DNA from 4 places in the Colwellia sp. 20A7 genome. Region 1 is predicted to be linked to each of the others. Evidence: predicted binding sites of a transcription regulator. Region 1 holds the regulator's gene; each other region holds the start of a gene.
What was found. Region 1 encodes sigma-54, which starts transcription at its own class of promoters, with help from an activator protein. Its sites were predicted from a motif close to GTTGGCACGNNNNTNGNNT; they were not measured.

Region 2: the regulator sigma-54 is predicted to act here: its motif matches at 2,677-2,695, upstream of GQS55_RS14455 (FimV/HubP family polar landmark protein).
Region 3: the regulator sigma-54 is predicted to act here: its motif matches at 1,103-1,121, upstream of GQS55_RS04325 (FlgO family outer membrane protein).
Region 4: the regulator sigma-54 is predicted to act here: its motif matches at 1,203-1,221, upstream of GQS55_RS09800 (BON domain-containing protein).

What each region holds. Positions count from the first base shown of each region.
Region 1 is NZ_CP047130.1:528,796-533,538, reverse strand. It holds gene kdsC (3-deoxy-manno-octulosonate-8-phosphatase KdsC) at 1-168, shown strand, start outside; gene lptC (LPS export ABC transporter periplasmic protein LptC) at 165-800, shown strand; gene lptA (lipopolysaccharide transport periplasmic protein LptA) at 808-1,362, shown strand; gene lptB (LPS export ABC transporter ATP-binding protein) at 1,343-2,107, shown strand; gene GQS55_RS02265 (RNA polymerase factor sigma-54) at 2,192-3,703, shown strand; gene hpf (ribosome hibernation promoting factor) at 3,748-4,035, shown strand; gene ptsN (PTS IIA-like nitrogen regulatory protein PtsN) at 4,053-4,505, shown strand; gene rapZ (RNase adapter RapZ) at 4,576-4,743, shown strand, end outside.
Region 2 is NZ_CP047130.1:3,345,575-3,350,317, forward strand. It holds gene GQS55_RS14455 (FimV/HubP family polar landmark protein) at 1-2,589, opposite strand, end outside; gene GQS55_RS14460 (aspartate-semialdehyde dehydrogenase) at 2,909-3,928, opposite strand; gene GQS55_RS14465 (4-phosphoerythronate dehydrogenase) at 3,974-4,743, opposite strand, start outside.
Region 3 is NZ_CP047130.1:994,868-999,610, reverse strand. It holds gene GQS55_RS04330 (LPP20 family lipoprotein) at 1-345, opposite strand, end outside; gene GQS55_RS04325 (FlgO family outer membrane protein) at 362-1,009, opposite strand; gene GQS55_RS04320 (flagella assembly protein FlgT) at 1,244-2,419, shown strand; tRNA gene GQS55_RS04315 (tRNA-Arg) at 2,518-2,594, shown strand; gene GQS55_RS04310 (PBPRA1643 family SWIM/SEC-C metal-binding motif protein) at 2,671-3,003, opposite strand; gene GQS55_RS04305 (hypothetical protein) at 3,201-3,581, shown strand; gene GQS55_RS04300 (ABC transporter permease) at 3,604-4,632, opposite strand; gene GQS55_RS04295 (ABC transporter ATP-binding protein) at 4,639-4,743, opposite strand, start outside.
Region 4 is NZ_CP047130.1:2,266,932-2,271,674, reverse strand. It holds gene GQS55_RS09810 (DMT family transporter) at 1-258, shown strand, start outside; gene GQS55_RS09805 (hypothetical protein) at 319-519, opposite strand; gene GQS55_RS09800 (BON domain-containing protein) at 597-1,169, opposite strand; gene GQS55_RS09795 (sigma-54-dependent transcriptional regulator) at 1,505-2,851, shown strand; gene GQS55_RS09790 (histidine kinase) at 2,888-3,118, shown strand; gene GQS55_RS09785 (sensor histidine kinase) at 3,133-4,623, shown strand; gene GQS55_RS09780 (response regulator) at 4,666-4,743, shown strand, end outside.

The DNA.
Region 1 (4,743 bases):
TTACACGTTGGTTTAGGTATTTCAGTATCCGATGCCCACCCGGCTGTATCAGCAAAAGCTAATTACATAACCTTTATTAATGGTGGCTTTGGTGCAGTGCGAGAGGTTTGCGACTTGATAATGCAATCTCAAGGTACTCTTGATGATGCTACAGGCACGAGTGTATGACACGAACAAATTTTTTAGCTTTTTTATTATTGTTATTAGCCGCAACGGTTTACGGTATAATTGAGTGGCGACAATCGAAAGTAATACCAGGTGAAGTAATTGACAGTGAACTCACGCCAGACTTTATAGCTGAAGCACTTAAAACCGATATTTATACCGATTCAGGGGTTCTCTCACATGCAATTATTGCCGACAGAATGGAGCACTATGCCAAGCTGGAGGTGACACACTTTGAATTACCTAAGTACACTTTGTATCCCCAAACATCATCAGTAAAAGCAAATACTACAAGTACAGACTTACCGAATATAGCTTTAACTAATGATGATTTAACAAAAAACTCACCTTGGAAGCTTAGCGCTCAAGAAGCAACGCTATATAAAAATAATAGGGTTATTTTAAATCATCGAGTACACTTAAGTGCAACCGATAAGAATAGTTTAATACAAGAAATACATTGTAAATATTTAGAGCTCGATTTAAATACTAATATTATTAGCTCAGACCAAACAGTAATGGTGCAAGGAAAAGACTTCACTATGTATGGCTCTGGTTTGATAATTGACTTAAACACTAAACAGATGACATTAACCGAACATGTACGTACTATTTACAAAAAAAAGAATGGTTAATCCCTTAATGACAATTAAAACAATTAGCACAGGTTTATTACTAAGCTCACTACTACTCACGTTAGCGTTACCCGTAAGTGCAGCCAAAAAAGACCTCACGCAAGAAATCACTATTAAATCGAAACGTCAATCAGCCGATTTAAAAAACAAAATAGCAAGCTATTTAGATGACGTAAGCATAAATCAAGGTTCTATCTCTATTATTGCTGACATTGTCCAAGTTTATAGTCAAGTTGATGAGAAAACTCAACAAAAATACGATACTTATCTTGCTAAGGGTGAGCCCGCTGTTTTCAAACAGCAGCTAGAAGATGGCAGCTTAATAAGCCTACAAGCTAATGAGATAACCTATCAACCAGATCAAAATATCATTACCATTTCAGGTAATGCACAAGTGCAGCAAGCGGGTAGTAAGGTGACAGGTGAAATAATCACTTACAATACATTAAATGAGAAATTAGAAGCCATCAGTAGTGATAATGACTCAGTCACCACTATTTTGCAGCCAGCTCAAATAAAAGCTCAACAAGATAAGAAAAGTAATGACAGTAACAAGCAATAAAAATAACAGCGAAATAAACAACTCGATTTTGATAGCCAAAAATCTATCAAAATCTTACAAAAGCAAAAAAGTTGTTAAAAACGTTAGCTTAACCGTAAGTTCAGGTCAAATCGTGGGGTTATTAGGCCCTAATGGTGCAGGAAAAACCACGTCTTTTTACATGATTGTTGGCTTAGTACCTAATGATAATGGTCAAATAATACTTAACGACGAAGATGTTACACTTGCGCCTATGCATGAACGTGCACGTCGAGGTATTGGCTATTTACCTCAGGAAGCATCTATTTTTAGAAAACTGACCGTTACTGAAAATATTATGGCAATATTACAAATTAGAAAAGGCCTTAATGAAAATGAAAGGCAAATGAAATTAGAGCACCTGCTAGAGGAATTTAATATCAGCCATATTAAAGACAATTTAGGCATGAGCTTGTCCGGTGGGGAGAGAAGACGCGTAGAAATCGCCCGTGCTTTAGCTGCAGATCCACAATTCATATTGCTTGATGAACCTTTTGCAGGTGTAGACCCCATTTCAGTAGGTGACATTAAAAAAATAATTATTCATCTTAAAAAACGTGGTCTTGGTATTCTAATTACTGATCACAATGTTCGTGAAACGCTTGATGTATGTGAACATGCTTACATTGTTAGTCACGGCGAAATAATAGCAGAAGGCGATTCTAATCAAATTCTTGCTAATCAAAAGGTAAGAGATGTATACCTAGGCGAGCAATTCACGCTATAGTTAACACATATAATAAATACCTATACTATACTTACGCTAAGTGAGTAACTATAAATAATAATAACAGGAATTAAGACAACGTAGATGCGCCCAACTCTGCAACTCCGGATAGGACAACAACTAACCATGACGCCACAACTGCAACAAGCGATCAAGCTTTTGCAGTTATCAACGTTAGAGCTTCAACAAGAAATTCAAGAAGTACTTGAAAGTAATCCCCTGCTTGAAATTAATGATCAAGAAGCCTCAGATAACAATTCAGAGGACAGTGGAAATACACTTGAAGAAGCATTTTCAGCCACAATTGCTGAACAATCTACTAGTGATGGGAGTGAAGATTCATCCGCCTCTATTGATGAGATAAGCACTACTGAGGCGATGGAAAAAAATGACATTCCAGAAGAGCTGAATATTGATACAACTTGGGAAGAGAGTTACAGTGCTGGCACGTCAAATACAGGTGCAATTAGTAGCCCAAGTGAAGATTACACTTATCAAGGTGAAACAATCGATTCAATACAAGACCACCTTTTATGGCAAATGGAGTTAACACCTTTTTCAGAAACCGATCGCACTGTTGCTATCGCCATTATAGAAGCCGTTGATGAAGCTGGTTACCTTACGGTATCAAGTGATGAAATTTTAGAAAGTGTTGGTATAGAAGGGCTTGAACTTGATGAAGTTGAAGCAGTATTAAAACGTATTAATGTCTTTGACCCTGTTGGTGTTGCCGCTCGCTCAATTGCTGATTGTTTAATTATTCAATTAAATCAATTTGATCCTGAAACCCCCTACTTAAAAGAAAGTAAATTAATTATCAGTGAACATATTGACTTGCTCGGGAATCGTGACTATCGTCAATTAATGCGTAAAACACGCCTTAAGGAAGATCAATTACGCGAAGTGATGCGTTTAATACAAAGTTTAAACCCTCGTCCTGGTGACGTTGTTGTTAAAAGTGATGATCAATATGTTATCCCTGATGTTTCAGTAGAAAAGAAAAATGGTCGTTGGGTTGTGGAATTAAATCCTGATACTGCTCCTAAGTTATCAGTTAATCAGCAATATGCAGCCATGACAAAAACGACAAAGTCTTCGAGTAATGATGGCCAATTTATTCGAACAAACTTGCAAGAAGCTAAATGGTTTATTAAAAGTTTAGAATCGCGTAATGACACATTACTCAAAGTATCTAACTGCATTGTACAACGTCAACAAGGCTTTTTAGAGCATGGTGCAGAAGCTATGCGACCTATGGTTTTAAATGACATCGCTGAAGCTGTAGATATGCATGAATCAACTATATCTAGAGTGACAACACAAAAATACATGCATACGCCAAGAGGTATTTTTGAATTAAAATACTTTTTTTCAAGCCATGTTAGTACCGAAAATGGTGGTGAATGTTCATCAACAGCCATACGTTCATTAATTAAAAAACTCATTTTAGCCGAAACACCAGCTAAACCGCTTAGTGATAGCAAAATGGCAGATTTACTAGCACAGCAAGGAATTAACGTTGCAAGGCGCACTATAGCTAAGTATCGTGAGTCTTTATCTATACCACCGTCAAATCAACGAAAGAGTTTACTATAACCAGCGACTTTATTTTCTGAACTTAACTAGAGAAGGATATACTTATGCAAATTAACCTTACTGGCCACCATGTAGAAGTAACTTCATCATTACGTGATTGTGTTGACACAAAATTCGCTAAATTAGAGCGACATTTTGATCACATCAATAATGTTCACGTTGTACTTACAATTGAAAAGTTAGAGCAGAAAGCTGAAGCAACCATACATTTAAAAGGCAGTGAAATTCATGCTTCAGCAGCGAGTGCTGATATGTATACTTCGATAGATACTTTGGTAGATAAATTAGATCGCCAAGTACTTAAATACAAAGGCAAAATAACACAACATTAGCTTTATCAATTATAATTATGACACTACAAAATATATTAACACTGAACTGCACGCGATGTGCAGTTCCAGTTCAGAGTAAAAAACGTTTACTTGAACTAATTTGCCAACTTGCCGCCAATGAACTAATCGACTCTAACCCAACCGATTTGTTAGATAGCTTAATGAATCGAGAAAAAATGGGCAGTACGGGTATTGGCAATGGTATCGCTATCCCTCATGGCAGACTAAACAATACAGACAAAGCCATCGCTGTATTTTTAACTACTGAACAAGCCATCGATTTTGACGCAATTGACAATAGACCTGTTGATATATTCATTTGTCTATTTGTACCAGAGGGTAATACACAAGCGCATTTAGAAACATTACAGAGTATCGCCAAGTTATTTAGTGATCGTAAAACAGCTAAAAAAGTGCGTAAATGTACAAACCAACAAGAAATGTTTGATCTTATTCAACAAACGGCTTAAAAAATAAGTTGGAATACATTCCTGCACAGTCAAATTTAATAACCCTCTTATTCACGCGGAACTTGAAAATATGAAGCTTATCATTGTTAGTGGCCGTTCTGGCTCAGGTAAATCGGTTGCGTTAAGGGTATTAGAAGATTTAGGTTATTATTGCGTTGATAATATCCCTGTTAATTTACTCCCGGCATTAACACATACTGTAATTAATGATTATGATAATGTCGCGGTAAGTTTAGAT
Region 2 (4,743 bases), 1.8 Mb from region 1:
ATCTGATTGTGTCGGTTCAGATTCATTTAATTCCGGTTCACTCAAATCAGAGTCGTCTTCTGATGATTTATCCAAAATGTCACTAAAATCAGTAGATAATAACGGCGAAATATATTCTTCAGTTAAACTTTCAATTTTAGCCTTATTTTCATTGATATCAGATTCATCAATAGCCGCTTGGTCATTACTTTCGTCTGCTGGCACTTCTTTATCATTTAAAGCGGACGTTTCATCATTAGTATTCCCACCGATAGAATCTAACAAAGCATCAATATCATCTGGATCGGTTACTTCAGACTCTGATGGCTCTTCGGTAACAGTATCATCACTAGTATCCGCACCAATAGAATCTAACAAGGCATCAATATCATCTGGATCGGTTACTTCAGACTCTGACGCCTCTTCGGTAACAGTATCATCACTAGTATCCGCACCAATAGAATCTAACAAGGCATCAATATCATCTGGATCGGTTACTTCAGATTCTGATGCCTCTTCTGTCACAGCATCATCATTAGTATCCACACCAATAGAATCTAACAAGGCATCAATATCGTCTGGATCGGTTATTTCAGATTCTGATGCCTCTTCTGTCACAGCATCATCATTAGTATCCACACCAATAGAATCTAACAAGGCATCAATATCGTCTGGATCGGTTATTTCAGATTCTGATACCTCTTCTGTCACAGCATCATCATTAGTATCCACACCAATAGAATCTAACAAGGCATCAATATCGTCTGGATCGGTTATTTCAGATTCTGATGCCTCTTCTGTCACAGCATCATCATTAGTATCCACACCAATAGAATCTAACAGGGCATCAATATCGTCTGGATCCGTTACTTCAGACTCTGACGGCTCTTCTGTAACACTATCATCACTAGTATCCGAACCAATAGAATCTAACAAGGCATCAATATCATCAGGATCCGTTACTTCAGACTCTGACGGCTCTTCTGTAACAATATCATCACTAGTATCCGCGCCAATCGAATCTAACAAGGCATCAATATCGTCTGGATCGGTTACTGCAGACTCTGATGCTTCTTCAGAAGTGACTGACGTTTCTTTATCTAATACTAAGTCATCTTCTTCCAGATCATTTGACTCAAGAGCAAGTCCACCTAAAAGATCATCTAAATCACTTTGATCCAATTCATTATTTACTAAGACATCATCTTCTTGGGCGTCTTCTTTATCGTCTTCGTTCGTCTCCAACAAAGAATCAAGAGCAGATTGATCTAATTCTCCGCCTTCAAGTAAAGCTGAGTCATCAACTTCTTGGTCAAGTATGATGTCATCTAAATCGTCCAAATCATCTAAGTCGTCTAAATCATTTAATTCATCATCATCCAGATGTATAACATCACTCTCATCAGCCTCGAGGAGATCTATAGACAAATCGTCATCTAGTAATAGTTCATCATCTAATGATGAACTATCATCTGATGACAATTCATCATCTAGTAATAATTCATCATCTAGTGATAATTCGTCATCTAGTGATAATTCGTCATCTAATGATAATTCGTCATCTAATGATAATTCATCATCTAGTGATAATTCTTCAGGTGCTGAAACTTCTTCAGTTACCTTTTCAGGTTTAGTTTTTTCTTTTAAAGAAGCTTTTGGAGAAGCTTTTATAGTCGCCGGTTCTTTTTTCCTACGTTTAAGAATAAACGCTGCCACAATTAAGATTAAAATGGCCGGTAATGTCGCCATTAATACTACAAACCATTGACTAGTAAATATATTATCATCTAATTTAGCTTGTTCTTTTTCTAGCAGTAACTCTTCTTCTCTCGCTTGTGCTTTTGCAAGTAACGCCTGCTGCAATTGAATCATATCATCCATTTGTAGCTTAATTTCTTTACTTTTAGCGACCTCTGCTTGCATTGTGTCTAGTTGATCATTAAAAGATGATAAACGTTGACGTAAAGCTTCGTTCTCTTTTAACAATGCCTGTAAGCCACCAATAGAATCCAAAATATCATTTTGAATATTTTCTAAACGTACTTGTTGTTCATTATCTATTTTTTCTAATTGATCATTTAGCTCAACTTTGACTGTGTCTAAATCTTGTTTATTAACATTTTGAGTGGCTAATTTTGACGCTGAGGTCGATTTTCTAGGTGAGTTACTTTTCCAAGCTTGCTCGTCTTCACTAGATTTTTTCTTTGCCGCACGAGTATCGACTAACATCATATATTCAAAAGAGGGTATTTTTAAATATTCACCATTAACTAAAAGGTTAAGATTACCATCAACAAAGGCATTAGGATTAGCTTGATATAAGGCTTGCATCACTTGATAAACACTTAAGCGATTATCAGGTCGAACGGTTAACGCTATATTCCATAGCGTATCACTTTTATTTATCGGGCCATAACGCTCAAAACGCAAAACATCCGAGCCTTTGGGGCCTAACATACGAACGCCAGGTCTTTCTGATAAGGCTTCTTGAGCAAAAGTAGGGAAACCAATAACGGATACACTAGTAATGATAATGCTAGCGCTTAATATACTAGCTATTGATATGCTAAGAACAACCTGCCGTAGGCACAGGTGTAATAATTTTGGCATCGAAGTTTTCCTAGTTATTGTTTTTCAAAAAATTAGCTATCAGTCAGTTATTTGACAATATTTCGATATAGTTAACCTTTAAAATATAAGCAAAAATCATTCCATTTAAAGTAAAGGTGTAGCTTTAATACAACGATTAGATTGTTATGAGGAATAATAGCAAACTCAACGTAAATATCTCAATATTTTAGTCATATAAAACAAAAAACTCGCGATTAACATGTTTTATACAATGTTAACGGCGAGTTTCTTATTTTCTGAAGAGTAACGAGTAACTATAATAAATAAGCTTAACTTGCTACTTTTCTATCATACGTTACTAGCTTAAATAATCTTTCACTAATAATTCAGCTATTTGAACGCTATTGGTGGCAGCGCCTTTACGAATGTTGTCTGCAACAATCCATAAGTTAATACCATTTGGATGGGTGATATCTTCACGCACACGACCAACATAAGTATCATCTTGACCACTTGCTTCACCAATTTGTGTAGGAAAATCTTCATCATTTTCACATAACACAATACCTGGTGCATTACTTAGTAATGCTTTAACTTCATCAACAGAAATTTGGCTGCGTGTTTCAATGTGCAATGCTTCAGCATGGCCAAAAAATACCGGAACACGAACTGCTGTAGGGTTAACTAAAACATTATCGTCACCAAATATTTTTTTCGTTTCCCAAACCATTTTCATTTCTTCTTTGGTATAGCCATTTTCAAGAAATACATCTATTTGAGGAATTACATTGAAAGCAATTTGACGAGAGAAATTTTTAGATTCAACTGGCTTGCCTTGTAATAAATCAGCCGTTTGCTTTGCAAGCTCATCCATTGACTCTTTACCACCACCAGAAACTGATTGGTAAGTACAAACGTTAATTCTATCAATGCCTACAGCATCCTGAATTGGCTTTAACGCCACTAACATTTGAATAGTTGAGCAGTTAGGATTAGCAATGATGTTACGGTTTCTATATTCAGCTAATGCTTCTGGATTTACTTCTGGTACAACTAATGGAATATCGTCGTCGTAACGAAATTCTGAGGTGTTATCAATAACGATACAGCCAGCATCACCAGCTAAAGGGGCAAATTTTGCTGACGTTGCGCCACCAGCAGAGAAAAAGCCTATTTGCGCTAAGCTCCAGTCAAACTTATCTGCATCAAGCACTTCAATGCTTTCGCCATTAAATTCAATAAATTCTCCAGCAGAGCGAGCACTTGCTAATGGGTATAATTTATTAATTGGGAAGTTTCTTTGTTCTAAGATTTCCATAATGGTTTTGCCAACTAGCCCTGTTGCGCCAAGTATGCATACATCAAATTTCTGTGCCATGATCCTCTCTCTTTTTTCGTTAAATTTAGCTAAACTAATGCTAGTTTATGTTTTATTAAAACCTAAGCGATGTGGCACATCACTTGAGGTACTAGATGACAATGTAACTTGTACTGCTGAAAACTCCCGTCTTACCGGATAGTTCTTTCTTAAGCTATCAAAACCTTTAATTGATAATTGCTGACGGAAAATAGCATCGTCACGTCTTACATCGTAAACCATTTTTACCAGTTGGTTTAGCAATTCTTCATTAAATTCTTGATTTAATTTTACTTCTGAAATATTTGCTGGAGGTAAAAAATTAATTAATTTACGTTTTGGCTCAAGACTAATATTCTGACGTTTTTCTATATGGCGACATAATGCCTGATAAAGCATTTCTGTTCCACCTGCTTTTCCTTCTAAGCTATAACCCGCAATATGTGCTGTCGCTATTTCTGTATGTTCAATAAGTGGCGTTAATACTTCCGGCTCACCTTCCCATACATCCAGCACAACTCTTAATCCATGGCCTTGTAGTTTTAATGCTAATAAAGCACGATTATCAATGACTTCACCACGACAAGCATTAATTAATATTTGATTGTCTTTTAATTTAACTAAGCGTTCTTCATTTAATAAATGATAGGTTGGATAATCACCATCAGTAATTTTGGGCACATGTAATGAAATAACATCACACGCTAACACCTCTTCTAACGATGAAAATTCTCTTGTATCTTCTTTATTATGCTCAAGTAAAGGGTCACAAATTTTATATGGAATACCTAACGCTGTTAGCTTTTCACTCAACCGTGTTCCAGTATTACCACCAC
Region 3 (4,743 bases), 470 kb from region 1:
TACTCTAGCACCTCTGATTAACCCTTTTACTGATGAAACTAATTGCTGATTTTCAATTAGCATATCGGCTATTGTGGTTGAACTGCTAACTTGTTGACCATAAACCTGCTCTGCCAACTCTGAATAAGCGGCAATTTTCGACGCTTTAATGGCCATTAGCATCCGCTGAGTTTTATGCTCTGATTTCTGCAAACTTATTGGCGCATATCCAATACCATGAATAATAGGAAACACTTGTGGTTCAACAACCTCCCACTGTACATGTTTGTCATACATACTGGTACAAGAGGCAACCAGAAATAAACTTACAACAACAGTGATTGTTTTAAAGTGTGCATTTTTCATCATTTCACCTACTTAATTACTGTTGAATTGCAACAGCGCGCTGCTCTTCAATTAATTTTTCGTTACTGCGTATTATCATACCGTCTTTCATTATCACATGTTCACCGTTATTTCTTTCCTCTCCTACTACCCATTTAGGAATAAAAGATTGTGCTGTAGCAACAACAACATGAGATTTAATGCCGATCATGCGCGCATTAATGATAATTCCTTCTTCTTGCTCCATCATAGTTCCGGCGACTACGTAGTCAATAATCTGACGTTCAGGAAGATCTTTCCAATCACGGCTAAAAATATAGTCACCTGCTTGTGTAACACGAATATGCCCCGTAGTTTTAAAATCAATCACCACCAAACCATGGCTCTGTAATTCATGTACAAAGCTTTCTGCTATTTGATTTCCTAGCCAATGCGTTGACTCAAGATCTTCTAAGTTCACAAACGATGCAACCGCCACAGGTGTTTTGTTGTTAACAAAACTACTGTTTGCTAGCATTTGATAGGCTAAACCTTTCACTAAGTCATTAATGGCATGCTTAGGTAAATTATAGCTATCTATCTCACTTTTATCTGTTTGCTTTATTTTATAAAAGCTATCTTCTTCAACTGTATTACTACAAGATAAAAGAGTTGGCAGAAGTAATGGTATAAGCCATTTTTTCATAGTGCATCCCTTAATAATTCAACGTTTGTGCTACATTACACGAGCCTAAGCAATGAATTTTTTATGTATTTGGTTATTTATTGCTATAAAACAATGCACATTTCAAGCCAATTAGGTTTCAAGCATAAGCTTGGTTAAAATAAACAGGCACACATTGTGCATGAGCCCTATAGTAAAATTCCTTGTAAATTGTACTATGCCTAAAACAGGCTTTTCGTTTTCATGAGAGAGTATATGTATTCTATATCTAAAAAAATCATTTTATCTATCAGCTTAATGTTAACTAGCGCCATTGTTAATGCGCAATGGTATGAGGCTCAAGGCTATGCATCAACAGCTAAAGACTCGGTTGAAGTAGCACGAACTAAGGCAATGGAAAACGCTTTAAAAAAAGCATTACTTGTCGCTGGTGCCAGTGTTTCAAGCATTCAACAAGTGGTGAATGGTTTGCTCACTCAAGATCAAATAAGTATTCGTGCTAGTGGCAGTGTTAATTCAATTGAATTAATAGAAGAGCTTCATAGCAACGATATGATTAGCGTTACTATACGTGCCGATATTTTTCCTCAAGAAAAAAAATGTTTCTCGTTAGATTACAAAAAATCAATTTTGATCACCAAAAGCCACTTACTTCAAAGAGAACACGCAAACCTTGGCAAAATATATCAAATTGATTCCGCTATGATCAAACAGCTAAATAAAAAACTTAAAAATCAAAGTAGCTATAGCGGGGGTAAATTATTACTTAAAAGCTCAACAGAATTCTCGCGTTTAAATAATAGTTTTAATGAAGAAAAAATAAAACAACTAACAATCTCTCTAGCCGAAAATACCGACAGCCAATATGTTCTTTTTAGTGAGATTAACGATATGTCTTTGCAAGAGCAAAGAACAAATTCATTGAAAGTATGGCAACAACCGACCTACCCTCGAAATTTCGATTTTACCCTTTATTTATACAATGGTTTTAGTGGCGAACAAATATGGCAAGGTAATTACCAAGACTCTGCGGTTTGGGATTTCAATAAAAGAAGAAGTATTGATGTACACGCCACCACCTTTTGGCAGAGCGATTACGGTAATATGATTGATGCTTTACTTAGCCGAACAATAAACGATATTGACGAAAGTGTTATGTGTGAGCCGAATGAAGGAAAAATAATACAAGTCCAAGGCAACCAAATTACAATAAATTTAGGTAAAAGTCATGGCGTGAAAGTTGGTGATGAGTTCACGTTACTCCATAGTAGCACTTTCGTTAGTCAACAAGGAAAAAGCTATGCGGGTTACAATATTAGCCCACACAAAGTTAAAGTAACCAAGCTAACATCACAAAGCGCAACAGCAAAAACGTTGAATAATGACTTATTAGATAATATTCAAATAAATGATGTAGCAGTACGATATTAAAAAAAAGTATATAAAGCAAAGGTAAAGCTTAACTTTATGCTCATAAAGCAATAGAATATGCAGCATAAAGTAGCGTAATCAATTTACCACTTCAAAACGCCTTTGTAGCTCAGTTGGATAGAGCAAGCGCCTCCTAAGCGCTAGGTCGGAAGTTCGAATCTTCTCAAAGGCGCCATAAAAATCAATAATTTAAAAAACACACCTACGACGAAAAAACGAATAAACTATTTATTCTATAAAAGGGGTAGTATTTAACCACAACACTTTTTATATTTTTTGCCACTACCACACGAACATGGATCGTTACGGTTAGGTGTTTTTTCGAACGTAGTCGTCTTCGGTGTATTTAATACTGCATCAAGCTCGCTAATATTCTCATCAACTGAACTATCAACACTAATATCAGCATAAAATTCATTTTCAGTAACAATAGCGCCAACTTCTGTTTTTCTTGTTTCACTGCCAACAACTAGCGTTAGTGGATTTTTTTCTGTCCCTAGCTTAGCATTGCGCTCATTTTTAAACCCTGTTTTTACATGGTTTTCTCTGGTGTGGATTCGACCTTTATAATATAAATTGTGCACAATATCTCCGCTATTTTAATTCTGTATTTAATACGTTCATTTTATCGCGGCAGTATAACGTAACGCGGTAAATAGTCGACTATTGAATTAATATATAAGCCTTCTTATTAATTGGTTTATATTTGAATTACAGTAAATATAGCACTACAGTTAATAAAAGCTAGTATAGATAAATGCACCAAGGAGCCATAATATTAATGGATATTGAACACGGAGAAGTGATAATTACTGTTGATAAAAACATTATTATAGTGAAGCTAGAAGGCGCTTTTAACGAATTTGGTGCGAAAAAATATACGATTGGTGTAAAAGAAACAATTGATACTTTTCAAGGAAAACCTTTTTCTATTTTAATCGACAACCTCGAAGTATTAGGAGGTACCCCAGAAGCTTATGAAGAGCTTGAAAAATATAATCAATGGCTAAACACGCAAAACTTAACTGCCAAGGCAATGGTAATATCTTCTATTACCACACTCGATATTATTAACTTGCTCTGCCCTTCGAGACAATCACAACAAAGTAAGAATTTTGATAATGAAGAAGATGCTCTTAATTGGTTAAAAGCATTATCTTAGTCTTTGATTATAAAAGACGGTGTTAACGCTCAGTATTCCAACTAAAAAAGTAAGCACCAAGAGATAAAAATATCGCACTCATCACTAATAAACTCGTAATATGATAACTAATGTCACCTAAAGTAGCTCCTTCGGTAATTATTTGCCTAGCACCAGCCACTAAATGTGTTAAAGGTAAAAAGTCTGCCACGGTTTTTAACGCTGATGGTGCTCCTTCTAAGCTAAACCAAACACCTGAAAGCATCATCATAGGCCAAGAAGTTAGATTTAATAAGCCCCCAATAAGCTCTTCACTTTTACTTCTACTAGCAACTAACAAACCTAAACTGATTAAACAAAAAGCGCCTAACATGCCAATAACAATTAAATCGAAATAACTACCGAGCATTAAAAAATCAAACAAAAAGTTACAGCCGGTATACACTACCGTGGATATAAACAGCACGATAAATAAACGAGACACTAACTGCGCTGAAACAAACTCAAAAGCCGACAGAGGCGTTGCCTTTAAGCGCTTCAACACTGCATTTTTACGGTAGCGTACAATGACGTAGCCAACACCAAATAAGCAACTAAACATCATATTCATGCCTAGAATTCCGGGTAACACCCAGTCTATATAACGAATTTTTTTTCCTACCGTTTCTAAGCGGGTATAGTCCTTCAACGGGAGATTAAATATTTTTTCTACTAGATAACTCTTAGATGATTCGTTATTAATCCAATATTGGCTAGTTGAAACATCAATCACTAAATCTATGGTGTGATGACTTAACTTTTTATTAGCAAGCTCTACCGTGTCGTAATTAATATAATCAATAAACCGAATATTTTTAAATGAATCTTGTGCACTTTCTGCTTGAGCCTTTCCTTCGGTCACACTATTAATAATGCCAACTTTATATGCTGGACGCCCATCCCCTGAAAAAATAACCGAAAAACCGATAAGTAATAACACAGGAAATATTAAGTTCCAGCCTAGCGATGATCTATCACGAAAAAACTCAATGTTGCGGGCTTTGAACACCGCATAAAAACGCTTTATATTCATATTGCTCTATTCTCTTAAAGACTGGCCAGTTAAATGTAAAAATAAATCATCTAAATTAGCAGACTTTACATGAAGGCCCTCTAATGAAACGTGATTCTGTATCAGCATTAA
Region 4 (4,743 bases), 1.7 Mb from region 1:
TTAATTGGTTTTGTTGCTTACTTTTTTGTATTACAAAGATTAACGGCAAGTACCGTTGCTTTAATTACGTTAATTACACCCGTTATCGCCTTAAGTTTAGGCGCGGTGTTAAATGATGAAGTTATTCATAGCCAATTAGTTTTTGGTGCACTATTGGTTATATCTGGATTGGCTATGTATCATTGGGGTGAGATTTTCGTTGTTAAATATCAACAAAAAAAACTTGTACTGAGAAATAATATAACTGATCAAGATTAAAAAATACGTGTAATGAATAAAAATAGCTGATTATAACTACCCCCCTTTTACTAGTGACCATTATTTAAAGTTTTGGTCAGTTGGCAAAGGAGCGTTAATATCAATTCCTGACATATAAGTTATTCTAGATCCTTCAGGGGGTTCATTTATATCGTTTTCATCGCGATCAAACCAGTTGAATTGATTAACGACAGGTACATTCGCGTTAATAGGTTTGCTAGCGCTGAAAAACTTGGGTAACTTAATATTTGAAATTTTCATAATCATGATGTCCCTGTTTGTGGTTACTTGATTAAAGCCGCGCCAATTTAGACGCGGGTTAAACTGTTAAATAGAGTTTAGTTACTTGCTACTAGGTCTTTTACTACAATTTTATTGACGACATTAGTAACATCATTCGTATTCATCGCTATGGCAACGGCAAGATCACGCTCTGATTCAGACGCTACGTTACCTTCAAGTGTCACAACTCCGTTCTCTACTTCAACTTCTATGTCTAATCCACTGATCTGTGACTCAAACAACAATCTTGTCTTTACCACTGTTTCCACCTTAGAATCCTTGAGATTTTTCATGATCTCAACATCTTTTCCTTGTGAATTATTGTCATCATCAATAACAGACAACATATTATTTACTTTGGTTACACCTTCAAGAGAAGCTACAAGCTCTTCTGCTAAAGCTTTGTCGACAGAGTTTTTAACTTTACCTGTTAGAATAACCGTACCGTTTTTAACGTCGGTATTAATATCGAAAGAATTTAAATTGCCGTTAAAAAGAAGTGTTGATTCAGCTTTACCATCAATCCATGCGTCTTTAGCGTTATCTTTCCATGTATTTTCTGCGCTAACATTTAAAGAAGCCGTACTAATAGCAGTAGCGATAATAATTGAAAGGGTTGTATTTTTCATATTTGTTCTCCTGTTAAAAGTTCACTAATATTAATGCCAGTTTAATGCCAACACTTAGGCTGTTGAAATATAAGTAAATTAATTACAGGATAAAGAATAAACAAATAAAACAGTGTAACTATTACCTATGAACTGGTAATAGTTACACTTAGTGAATGGTAAATCAGGTAGTAGATAGATTCAGGCAGAAATATTACGCTAAATGATAATAATGCTTGTATTTAATAGTGAAAACACTTGAAATACGTGAATATAAACAATAAAGCTCTGAAATTAAAAGAGTAAGACAAATATAATGAGCTTATACTAGTCTTAAATAAATTTAAGGAGTTAATGTGTTAAGAGTATTATTGGTAGATGATGATACAGAATTTACTGAAATAGCCTGTCAAATAATTGAATTTTTAGGCCATGATATTAGTATAGCTAGTTGTCTGGAAGAAGCCTATGAATGGCTAGAAAACAATACGTTTGATCACATTCTTTTAGATTTCATGCTTCCTGATGGTAGCGGCTTACACCTAATAGATCACGTCAAAAAATCAAACCACACACCTTACATTACACTAATTACCGGGCACCCTTTAGTTAAAGGCTTACTAGCTGGATTATGTGGCCCCAAAGTTAACTATATTGCTAAGCCGTTACAACGCGAAGATTTAGAGCAAGCATTAACGCGACAGTCAAAGCCAGCTAGCGAAACAAAGCAGAACAGCACACTACCTAAAAAACATTTTGATTGCCTTATTGGTGAATCAGCCGTGATGCAAGAAATGTATACAATGATATCTCGTATTGCGCTAACAAAGGCGAATGTGATGTTATTAGGTGAAAGTGGCGTAGGTAAAGAGTTAGTGGCGCAAGCTATTCATAGCGCAAGTAATTTAACAACAGATAACGACACTGAGTTAGTTGCAACTAACTGTGGCGCATTAGCAAAAGACTTAATCGCTAGTGAACTATTTGGGCATGAAAAAGGCGCATTTACTGGCGCAATTACAAAAAAAGATGGCGTATTCTTGCGTGCAGGTAACGGCACATTATTTCTAGACGAAATAACTGAAATGCCCATTGATATGCAACCCAACTTATTACGAGTACTCGAAAGTAATAAGATTACACCTTTGGGTGGTACAAAAGAAATTGAAGTAAACTGCCGAGTTATTTCTGCGACAAATCGCTCTATTGAAGAAATAGCACAAAATAAAGTATTAAGAGAAGATATATATTTTAGACTGGCTGTATTTCCTATTAACATTCCACCATTAAGAAAACGAAAAGAAGATATTCCGTTATTAGCCAGAGTGTTTCTAGGAGAATTAAACGAAGAATATAACCGGAGCTATGAATGGAGTGCTGAACAAATTCAACGATTAACCGATTATGACTGGCCAGGAAATATTAGAGAAATGCGACACGCGATTCATCGTGCTTTTATTATGTCTGATCCCGACAGTAGTAATTTAGCTTTACCAAAAGACTTTCGTTCGCCCTTCTCGTCTATCACAGAAAAACAGCATAATTTAAGTGCAGGTCGCACTATTGAAGATGTAGAGCGAGAGTTAATTAAAGTAACACTCGATGATGTTGATGGTAATAAATCTCTTGCTGCGAAAATGTTAGGCATTAGTACAAAAACTTTATATAACCGTTTACATGCCTACGGAGAGTTTGAAGAATAATATCAATTGAACTAAAAAAGCTTGGAGTAACTAGCAATGAAAAATCATGAAAGTAATATGCAATCAGAGCAACCTGATTTAAATCAACTTGTTCATGACGCCCGTGGCCCGTTAAATAGAATCTCAATGCAGGCAGAACTGATTAAATTAGTACTTGAAAATGACATGCCCGTTGATAAAGCCCTAGAGGCAGCAAACAAAATAATTGTTTCATGCCAAGCCTGTAGTCAAACACTTGAACAACTATTAAAAGCAGCTAAAAGCTAAGGCAGTTATTTACAATGCTCTACATTGAAAGATTATTAGCAAACAAAAGAGTGTCATGGAGTATAGTATTCTCTATTGTCGCAATCGTTATTGTTATCAATGTGATGCTATCAATTAAAACTATTGATGACTTATCGATTGCTCAAAAAAGTATGGCTAATACAGGTGAAATAATTCTTAGTTTAGATAAGCTTCATAACCTAGTGCTTTCTGCCGAAACAGGTCAACGTGGATATTTACTCACCGAAAACGAAGATTTTTTACAACCTTACCAAAACGCGATTGAACACGTTTTAAAACAAATAAAGTTGGTTCAATCGTTAAAGTCAGATATTGGCATACAAGCCAATAAAATTACAGAGTTAACTAACTTAGTTGAAATGAAAATGATAGAACTGAGTGCGACTGTTGATCTAGCATTAGACGACAAAGAAAAACGTGCGGTATCTATTGTTATGACTGGTCGTGGTAAAGACTTATACAAAAAAATGGAAAAGCTGTTTAACGAAGTAAAAACTCGGGAAGTGTTATACCGAAATAGCTTATATAAAAAATTAGAAACCATTAAAAAAGAAGCTAAATTTACTTTTAATGTTTCAGCAATCACAAGTTTTTTATTACTTTTAGGTCTTGGTGCACTGGTACGACTCAATAATAGAAATGAGCTTCGTCATCGACTTTCATTAGAAGCTAAAAATGAAGAATTGACCGAAAAAGTAAAACAGCGTACCAAAGAATTAACCATCTATTCTGAAGAGCTAGCACGTAGTAACCGTGAATTAGAAGACTTTGCCTTTGTTGCCTCGCATGATCTCCAAGAGCCTCTACGCAAGATTAGAGCATTTGGTGATAGATTATCCACAAGTTATAACGAAGTGATAGATGAAAGAGGTTTAGATTTTATTGAACGTATGCGTAATGCCGCTGAACGAATGTCTAATTTAATAAGCGACTTATTAGAATACTCACGTATTAATACCCGTGGTAAAGCATTTGTTGCAATACCACTCACACAGATAATCACTGACGTTATTGACGACTTAGAAGTATCTATTGAAGAAAGCTCGGCAATTATTGAATATCAAGACTTACCAGAGATTAATGGTGACATCTCTCAACTAAACCAACTGTTTTTAAACCTACTCAGTAATGCGATAAAGTTTAGACAAGAAGATAAAATACCTCAAATTAAAATCAGCCATAGCCATGAGTCATTATTCGATACAATTCTAAACACTGATGTTCTATGGAATATCATTACCATAAGCGATAATGGTATTGGCTTTGACCAAGAGTTTGAAGATAAAATATTTGTCCCCTTTCAGCGCCTACATGCAAGATCAGCTTACAAAGGGACAGGGATCGGTTTAGCCGTTTGTCGACGTATTGTAGAGCGCCATGGTGGTACCATCGATGTAAAAAGTGAAATAGGAAAAGGAACTTGTTTTACTATCAGCATTCCACAAGATTATATTGCTCCTAATAACTTAACTGTGATCAGTTAATTTTAATCACGTAAGTTTATAAATGCTAAAGGATATTGTTACATGAAAAAAAGTACACCTATTATCATATTAATGGCGGATGATGACGACGATGATCGCCTACTCGCACAGGATGCACTG